Regions from separate parts of the Methylophilus sp. Q8 genome, predicted to be linked through region 1. Evidence: predicted binding sites of a transcription regulator. Region 1 holds the regulator's gene; each other region holds the start of a gene.
What was found. The regulator sigma-54, encoded in region 1, starts transcription at its own class of promoters, with help from an activator protein. The targets are predictions, from matches to a motif close to TGGCACNNTTCCTGCT.
Positions count from the first base shown of each region.

Region 2: a site for sigma-54 is predicted at 929-944, ahead of GQ52_RS04635 (circularly permuted type 2 ATP-grasp protein). Genes of this name have one in related genera too.
Region 3: a site for sigma-54 is predicted at 1,429-1,444, ahead of GQ52_RS08000 (LLM class flavin-dependent oxidoreductase). Genes of this name have one in related genera too.
Region 4: a site for sigma-54 is predicted at 1,122-1,137, ahead of GQ52_RS05350 (SfnB family sulfur acquisition oxidoreductase). Genes of this name have one in related genera too.

Region 1 is NZ_JUHE01000001.1:1,212,038-1,214,242, reverse strand. It holds gene lptB (LPS export ABC transporter ATP-binding protein) at 1-42, shown strand, start outside; gene GQ52_RS05860 (RNA polymerase factor sigma-54) at 49-1,596, shown strand; gene tyrS (tyrosine--tRNA ligase) at 1,643-2,205, opposite strand, start outside.
Region 2 is NZ_JUHE01000001.1:943,852-946,056, reverse strand. It holds gene GQ52_RS04635 (circularly permuted type 2 ATP-grasp protein) at 1-885, opposite strand, end outside; gene GQ52_RS04630 (YicC/YloC family endoribonuclease) at 1,071-1,976, opposite strand; gene GQ52_RS04625 (serine/threonine-protein kinase) at 2,136-2,205, shown strand, end outside.
Region 3 is NZ_JUHE01000001.1:1,639,524-1,641,728, reverse strand. It holds gene GQ52_RS08005 (LLM class flavin-dependent oxidoreductase) at 1-274, opposite strand, end outside; gene GQ52_RS08000 (LLM class flavin-dependent oxidoreductase) at 294-1,358, opposite strand; gene pyrF (orotidine-5'-phosphate decarboxylase) at 1,610-2,205, opposite strand, start outside.
Region 4 is NZ_JUHE01000001.1:1,103,863-1,106,067, forward strand. It holds gene GQ52_RS05350 (SfnB family sulfur acquisition oxidoreductase) at 1-1,039, opposite strand, end outside; gene msuE (FMN reductase) at 1,486-2,061, shown strand; gene sfnG (dimethylsulfone monooxygenase SfnG) at 2,102-2,205, shown strand, end outside.

The DNA.
Region 1 (2,205 bases):
GGCGTACGTGAAGTCTATCTGGGCAAGAATTTTAGGCTGTAACCTGATATGAAGCAAAACCTGCAATTACGCATCTCACAAAACCTGGCGCTCACCCCGCAACTTCAGCAGTCCATCCGCCTGTTGCAGTTGTCCACGCTGGAGTTAAGCCAGGAGCTGGAAACCATCCTGCAGGAAAATCCGCTGCTGGAAATGGCTGACGGCGAAGAAGGAGAATTTGAAGATAACTCGCCATTGGCCACCAGCTCGACAGACACAGAGCAGGTGGATGCAAGTTCATTTGATGTCGCTACCCAAAACGACCTCACTCCTCCTGCAGAGAGTCTGCGTGATGAACCACGTGACGAAACGAGCGGCACTGAAGGCGAACAACCGAATCTGAATGAAGAATTCACGCCGCCCGAGTTTGAAGATGACTACGAAGAGTTTGGCAGTGCCAGCAACTGGGACGAAGCGGGCCGCAACAACCTCGATGATGAAGATAGTGACTTCTCTCGCCAGGACGCCAACAATATCAGTCTGCGCGAGCACCTGATCAACCAGATGCAGTTGGCACATCTATCCAAGCGTGACATGGATCTGGTGAAATTTTTGCTCGACAGCATTAACGATGATGGTTATTTAGAGCAGGATTTACAAGAGATTGTCGACCTGTTGCCGCCAGAGCTGGAAATTGAGTTACTGGAGCTGGAAACCGCACTGAAATTGATCCAGAACCTGGATCCGATCGGCGTCGGCGCACGTGACCTGCGTGAATGCATCTTGCTACAACTGCAAGTACTGCCGCCTGAGACACCTTATTTGCGTATTGCGATGGCGATTGCCAAAGATCACCTGGCATTGCTCGCCAACAAAGACTTTGTCAAATTGCGCAAGGTACTCACTTGCGACGAAGCCGCGCTCAAAGGCGCGCAACACCTGATTCGCCAGCAAAATCCCAAGCCAGGCAACGAGTTTGCGACCTTTAGCCATGACCACTTTATCCAGCACGATGTCGTGGTCAAAAAAATCAAAGGCATCTGGATGGCATCGCTCAATGATGGCGTGATCCCCAAATTGCGTATCAATCAGTTGTATGCAGATATCCTCAAGCGCAACCGTGAAAGCTCCGGCCAATATCTGCAGAGCCAGATGCAGGAAGCCAAATGGATGATTAAAAATATCCAGCAACGCTTTTCTACCATCTTGCGTGTGTCGCAAGCGATTGTGGACAGACAGCGCAATTTCTTTGAACATGGTGAAATTGCCATGCGGCCCCTGGTATTGCGCGAAATTGCCGAAGAGCTCGACTTGCATGAAAGCACGGTTTCTCGCGTGACAACGCATAAGTATATGCTCACGCCACGCGGTGTATTTGAACTTAAATACTTTTTTGGCAGCTCAGTTGCCACCGATGCGGGCGGCTCATGCTCTGCAACCGCCATTCGCGCCCTGATCAAACAAATGGTCGCTGAAGAGAACCAGAAAAAACCATTGTCCGACAATCAAATCACCGATACGCTGGCGCAGCAAGGCATTGTGGTTGCGCGCCGCACCATTGCCAAATACCGCGAATCGCTGAATATTCCACCGGCCAACTTACGCAAATCGCTGTAAACCAAAAAGGCCGCAAATGCGGCCTTTTTTAATCAGTAACACATGTTTACTGGATGGTGATTTTGGCAAACTTGCGCTTGCCGACTTGTGCCACCACGGTCACCCCTTTTGCCAGTGACAGGTTTTTATCATCAACTTTTACGCTATCCAGCTTCACGCCGCCTTGTTGCACGGCGCGCATGGCTTCACTGGTGCTTTCCACCAGACCCGCCTGCTTGAGCAACTGGCTGATACTGATGCTATCACCGTCAATCGCCACTGCCACCTCAGGCACATCATCAGGAATCCCGCCTTTGGCACGGGTCTGGAAGTCTTGCAGGGCCTTTTCAGCCGCCGCCTGGCCGTGGAAACGGGCGACGATCTCCTGCGCAAAACCGACCTTGATATTACGCGGATTGTCGCCAGCAGCCACTTGTGCTTTCCACTGGGCGATAGTTTCCAGGGTGGCAAATGACAGCAAGTCGATGTAACGCCACATCAGTTCATCAGAAACCGACATGATTTTGGCAAAAATCGTCTCAGGCGCTTCGCTGATACCAATATAGTTACCCAAAGACTTGGACATTTTATTCACGCCGTCCAGGCCTTCCAGCAACGGCATCATCAACA
Region 2 (2,205 bases), 270 kb from region 1:
TGGCACGCCCAACAGGGAGTCGGGCTTGAACACCAGAGGGTCAAGGAAGTCGTCGTCAATGCGGCGGTAAATCACGTCCACCCTTTGCGGGCCTTGCGTGGTGCGCATGTAGACGGCGTTATTGCGGACAAACAAGTCCTGGCCTTCCACCAGTTCGATGCCCATTTGCTGGGCGAGGAAGGCATGTTCAAAGTAGGCGCTGTTATAAGCGCCTGGTGAAAGCAGTACCACGGTCGGGTCAGTGACCCCAGTTTGGGCTACTGAACGCAAATTATTGAGTAATACATGCGGATAATGCTCGACCGGTGCAATCGGGTATTTTTTAAATAAATCCGGAAACAGCCGCATCATCATTTTGCGGTCTTCCAGCATGTAAGACACACCAGAAGGGGTGCGCAAGTTATCTTCCAGCACATAAAACTGCGACTCACTGGTGCGTACCAGGTCGATACCGGCGACGTGTGCATACACCTGGTTAGGCACATTGACGCCTACCATTTCCGGCCGGTATTGTGAGTTGCTTAAAATACTATTGGGGACGATGCCGGCCTTGATGATTTCCTGCTCATGATAAATATCATGCAGAAACATATTCAATGCGCGCACGCGTTGCACGGCGCCTTTGGCCAGGTGTGCCCACTCGCTGGCGGAGATCATGCGCGGAATCACGTCAAACGGGATCAAACGTTCGGCACCATCCTCTTCGCCATAGACGTTAAACGTAATCCCGACACGACGAAACAATACTTCAGCTTCCGCTCGCTTGGCTGCCAGCTGTTGTGTCGGTACATCGCTTAACCAGCGGTTATACGCCTGATAGATGGCACGTACATTGCCCCCATAGCCCTGCATTTCATCAAAAAACTGTTTGGCCGATTGCGTCATGATGCTGGACCTTTGCCTTACTTGTAAAATTCAATTAAATAAGAGCAAGCCGTGTGCCAGCAAAGAATAGTGTTTTAAATCATATTGTTATTGTTTTTTAGCTGTTGCTACCAAAGCAAAACGCACCATTGCGGTGCGTTTTGGCGTCACGATTTTGGTGCAGTGCCGTTTTACATTTAAGCCGCTTACTCGATGTTCTGAATCTGCTCGCGCATTTGTTCGATCAGTACTTTCAGCTGCATAGACACTTGTGTGGTTTCGATGGCCACCGATTTTGAGCCCAGGGTATTGGCTTCGCGGTTCATTTCCTGCATCAGGAAATCCAGTTTCTTACCCATGGCGCCACCGGCATTGAGGATGCGGTCCATTTCGGTGATATGGGATTGCAAGCGTGCCAACTCTTCGTCTACATCAATGCGTTGCGCGTAAAGCACGATTTCCTGGCGCACACGGTCGTCATCGGCCTGCATGGCCTCTTGCAGTTTGGCGGTCAGTTTGTCCTGGTATTGGCTCACCAGCGTCGGCAGCAGTGGTTTAACAATGCTGATTTGTTCACGCACGCCTTGCAGGCGATCGAGCAATACCTGTTTGAGCTTTTCACCTTCGCGCTGGCGAGCAGCAATCAGTTCATCAATGCCGCGTGACAGGCCGTTTTGTACGCCTTGTGCCATGGCTTCGGCATCCACCGCTTCGGTTTGCAAGACGCCGGGTAGTTTGAAGACATCGACCAGGTTGATCGGTTGCGCTTGCGGAAAATGCTGTTGCAGGTCTTTGAGCGTTTGTGCAATTTGCGCCACCATGGCCGGGTTGAGCGCCAGGGTGGTGGCTGCGCTATCACTCTTGAGGCTCATGCGGCATTCGACTTTGCCACGGCCGAGCCGGGTTTGCAGTTGTTCGCGTATCAGCGCTTCAAACTGGCGCAAACTGTCTTCAATTTTGACGTTGAGCTCGAGGTAGCGATGATTCACTGCACGCAGTTCGATCAGCAACAGGCCGCCCGGAAAACGGGCTTCACTTGCGGCAAAGCCGGTCATGCTTAAAATGGGGTGTGCGTTTTTGGTTTCTTTTTCTGTGGTTTTGTTGGCAGTCATTATCGCGCTCCGGGCAAACTGGACGATTGTATCAAATGCGCTATCGATATGCGAAAATAGCGTACAGATAAAAGAAACCCGGTTTGATGGCAGAGACGGCAAGCCACTTAATTCGGCGTTTCCCTTAATAAAAGCCATGATTGTGACGTTAAAGCGCTAGTGAAGCTTTCTAATAAATTCGATTTTGCCTTGCCGGTAGGCACTGCGCTGCATGACTACACCATTACAC
Region 3 (2,205 bases), 430 kb from region 1:
TCGTCTCGCGGGCCAGGAATGCAGAAATAACCCAAGGCTCATCCGTATTCGGGAAAGAGGGAATCAAACCGCCCTGGAAGCCGGAAATTTCAGCGGCACGTGCAATTTCTGCCAGGTAGTCGATATAGGTGAAGCCATCGTCACCACCGCCACCCAGGCCACTCAAGGTCTTGTTGTCATTGCCAGGAAACCAGTCACCACGGAAAGGATCACGCGCCCGGTGTGACCCTGGCTCGCCGTGGGTTGGAATTCTCCAAAAAACATCTATGCTCATTATTTTCTCCTTATAAGTCCTAAGCGGCTTGCTTTTGCGCAGGATTAGTTAACTGGCGGACCAGCGGCAACACATGCGTGCCTACACGATAAGCCTCTTCAAAATGCGGCACGGCGGCCAGTACAAATTGCGTCACGCCCAAATGTGCGTAAGCCGCCAAGGCGGTCGCCACTTCGTCATAGCTACCAATCAGTGAAGCTTTGGCGCCCGTATGTTGCTCAGAGAAGCCTGGCCACAACAATGGAGAGTCATCGGCGGGAATAGCAGCCTCGGTTTGATTCAGGAAACGTTTGGCATCCTCCAGCGCTTCTTCACGCGTTTCACGGGCCAGCACGTCTATGCGCAAGGCAAAGTCGACTGCCCGGCCTTGTGCAATCTGGCGATACGCGGCAATTTGCTGCGCAATGGCATCATGTTCCACAGCATCCAGCACATGCACATCTGCATGCTTTGCGGATAGCTCAAGCTGTTCTGTGCTGTTGCCACCCAAATAAATGCTTGGCACTTGACGGTCAGACAAAGGCCCTTGAAAACCGCCATCCTGCACTTCAAAAAAACGTCCGACAAAATTAAACGGGAAGGTCGTTAACACGCCTTTTGCCACGGTGATGAATTCATCAATGCGCGCCAAAATATCCTGCTTGGGGACAAAGTCACCCAATTGCTTGCGGATGCGCTCTTCCTGGCTGCCTTCAGTGATATGCCAGGCAAACCTGCCACCGGTATAGCGCTGGAAACTGACCGCGTTTTTGGCCGCATAGACGGCAGAACCGCGTGAAGCATCAAACTGGGTCAGCAATTTCAAACGCTGCGTGCTGCGTGCGACGTAGCCCGCGACAATCCACGGCTCTTCGCCATCTGGATTATCTGGAATAAAAATGCCATTAAAACCGGAAAGGTCAGCCGCTTTGGTGACCTGGTGGATGTAATCGAAATAGCTGAACGCATTGCGACGCGGGTCAGTCACGCCGTTACCGAATACGGGATAGTTGGGATCAGAGGCTTCACCGCGGCGCTGCCTGGTCGCATTGCCATAGCGCGCATCGCCTGAAGTGGGTAATTGCCAATAAAATTGATTAGCCAAAATGTTTCTCCTTCGTTGTGCAAGCAGCTGGTGCCTGCCCGTTGCAAATATGCACCTACGAAGATGTATTGGCATGTTCCGTGCCAACTGTTTTATGGGTTGGTACGGAAGTGATAAATAGTGCTATCTATATGAATATTAAAAACAATTAAACATTCAACAAATGTAGACACACCAGCAGGAAAAGCCGCAAATGCAACAGCATTGTTGCCATGCAAACATTTCCCCTACTTTAAGTGTTGTTATTACAACTACAAGATGCCTGCAGAAGATTGTGCAAGCCTGATCAACTCAAGGTAACGCAGCGCCGAGGCCCTGGCTTGCTCGGCAAAGTCAGCGTGCTGACTGGCGTAGAGAATCGCTCTGGACGCACTCAGGATAAGGCCATGTCCACCAGCCGTCTGACCAGCATGCAGAATCTTGGGCAAATCACCGCCCTGTTCGCCAATACCAGGCACCAGGAAGGGTATATCGCCGACAACCGCGCGTAACCTGGCCATCTGCTCCGGCCAGGTTGCACCTACCACCAGCAAACAGTTATTCGCCTGATTCCACTCATCAGCAATTTTTCTGGCCACGTGCAGGTATAAAGGCTCACCGTCAACCAGCAAATCCTGAAAATCACCGGCCCCCGCGTTAGATGTCCGGCACAAGAAAATCACACCTTTATCCGCATAAGCCAGAAAAGGCACCGCACTATCAAAGCCCATGTATGGATTAATCGTCACCGCATCGGCCTGATAACGCTCAAAGGCTTCTTTGGCATACTGGGCAGACGTACTGCCTATATCCCCGCGCTTGGCATCCAGAATCACGGGGATATGCGGGTAATATGTATGGATATAAT
Region 4 (2,205 bases), 110 kb from region 1:
CGGTACTCAATACCTTGGCTTCGGCCACGGCAATGGAGGCTTCTGCCACGGTGTCTTCGTTCGGGTTGCGTTGCGCTTCGTCTATGTATTCCCCGGCGCGCGCCAACAAAGCTTCAGTCGCGTGTAAACGAATCTGCAAATCGCCAATGTCTTTAATGGTATGTGGATCTTCGTAACCATGCTCCAGGTCAGTATCAATCCACGGGCGGGTATGGTTGCGGACAAAATGCAGCGTATCCTTGAACGCGGCGCGCGCAATGCCGGTATCTACCGCGGCCTGGATAATTTGTGCTACCGGACCCATGGCCGTCGGGCGGTCGAACGCCAAATGGTGTGGCAACACATACTCGCTGGGCACAAAGATATTTTCCAGCAGGGTGGTACCGCTGGCCGTCGTGCGTTGACCAAAACTGGACCAGTCATCAATGATGGTCAGGCCTTCTGCCCCGGCCGGTACAAAAGCCACCACGGTATTGTCGTGCTCATCCTTGGCCACTACCGGTACCCAGTCAGCCAGCAAAGCGCCAGAAGAATAGAATTTTTTGCCGTTTAAGAAGTAGCCGCTGTTGGTAGGTGTCAGTTTGGTTTTGACATCATTGACACTGCGGGTGCCGATTTCAGAAAACGCATTGCCAAAGCGTACGCCTTGCAGCACCAGCTCATAAAAAAACTTTTTCTGGAAGTCCGTGCCGTCCAGGCGCAGGCCTTCCACCATATACAAGTGGTTTTGCGGAATCTGCCCGATGCTGGGATCGGCTTCTGCCACCGTAGCAATGACTTCGGCCAGGGTTTTGTTCGACACAAACGCGCCGCCATATTCTTTCGGCACAGTAATGCCCCACAAGCCGCTGCTGGAGAATAAATCCAGTTCCTTGCGCGGCAGGCGTCTTTCTTTGTCACGCGTAGCGGCTTCTTTGGCGATTTCACTCGCGACTTGTTTGGCCACGGCAATCGCTTCGGCGTCACTGGTGATCACGTGCGCCGGTTGGCGCGGCGGGTGCTCGGGCAAATGCGCAATCTTGCTTGCATGTGCAGTCATATTGAATCCTTGTCAAAGTAAAGGTTGGGAATAAAGGCGCAGTGTTTCCATTAAAAAGCGGCTGCGCGTTGCCTTACTGCATTGCATTTAATATGCCAATTGTTAAGTGATTGAATTTAAACGATAAGGTTGGATTATGGGTTGTTGCACGCCTCTACAGAAACAGTTTTCTGCTGAATGCCTGCTGATTAATCAGCAATCGCACGTTGCCACAAGGTTATTTGAGCTCGACCTGCCTGCTGCATTTTGAGAAAAGTTGCTGATATATCAGCAGTGCATCAGCAAAACTAGCCTGAATTCAACACGTTGAAAATCATAAAAAACATCATAAGTATTTGATATTTATAATTAATTTAATCTGGCATGGATGCTGCTAATAGTATTGGTGAGCTGGCCTGCCTGCGATTGAACACACAAAGCGGCAGCAGCAACCTTAATTAGGAGTCATGATGAGCCGTCCGTTAAAAGTCACTGCCGTTTCCGGCAGCTATAAGTTGCCTTCCAGAACCGCTGCGCTGGTGGAAGCAATCACCCAAAAACTGGGGCAGCAATTGCCTATTGATCTGCATGTGATCGAGTTAAGTGAAATAGGCAGCAGCCTGGTCGCTTCTTACGACCCCAAAGCGCTGCCAGTGAAAGTGCAAAAAGATATCCAGGCCATTGAAACGGCTGACCTGCTGGTCGTGGCGACGCCGGTCTACCGCGCGTCTTATACCGGCTTATTCAAACACTTGTTTGACCTGGTCGATTATGAGGCCTTGGTCGATGTGCCGGTATTGCTGGCGGCGACCGGTGGCAGCGAGCGCCATGCCTTGATCATTGATCATGAGTTGCGCCCATTGTTCAGCTTCTTTCAGGCGCTGACCTTGCCGATTGGTGTCTATGCCACCGAAGCAGATTTTGAAAACTACCAGGTGAAAAACGAGGCGGTCACTGCCCGTATTGCATTGGCGGTGGAGCGTGCCTTGCCATTGCTCAAGCATAGAGAGCTTGTGAATAAAGACCGTTTGCTGGCGGTATAAGCCACGCAATGATTTGCCGAACATTATTTGGAGAGCGATGATGAGTACAGAAAATATTAAATTTGCCTACTGGGTGCCTAACGTTAGCGGTGGCCTGGTGGTTAGCAATATCGAACAGCGCACCAGCTGGGATATCGACTACAA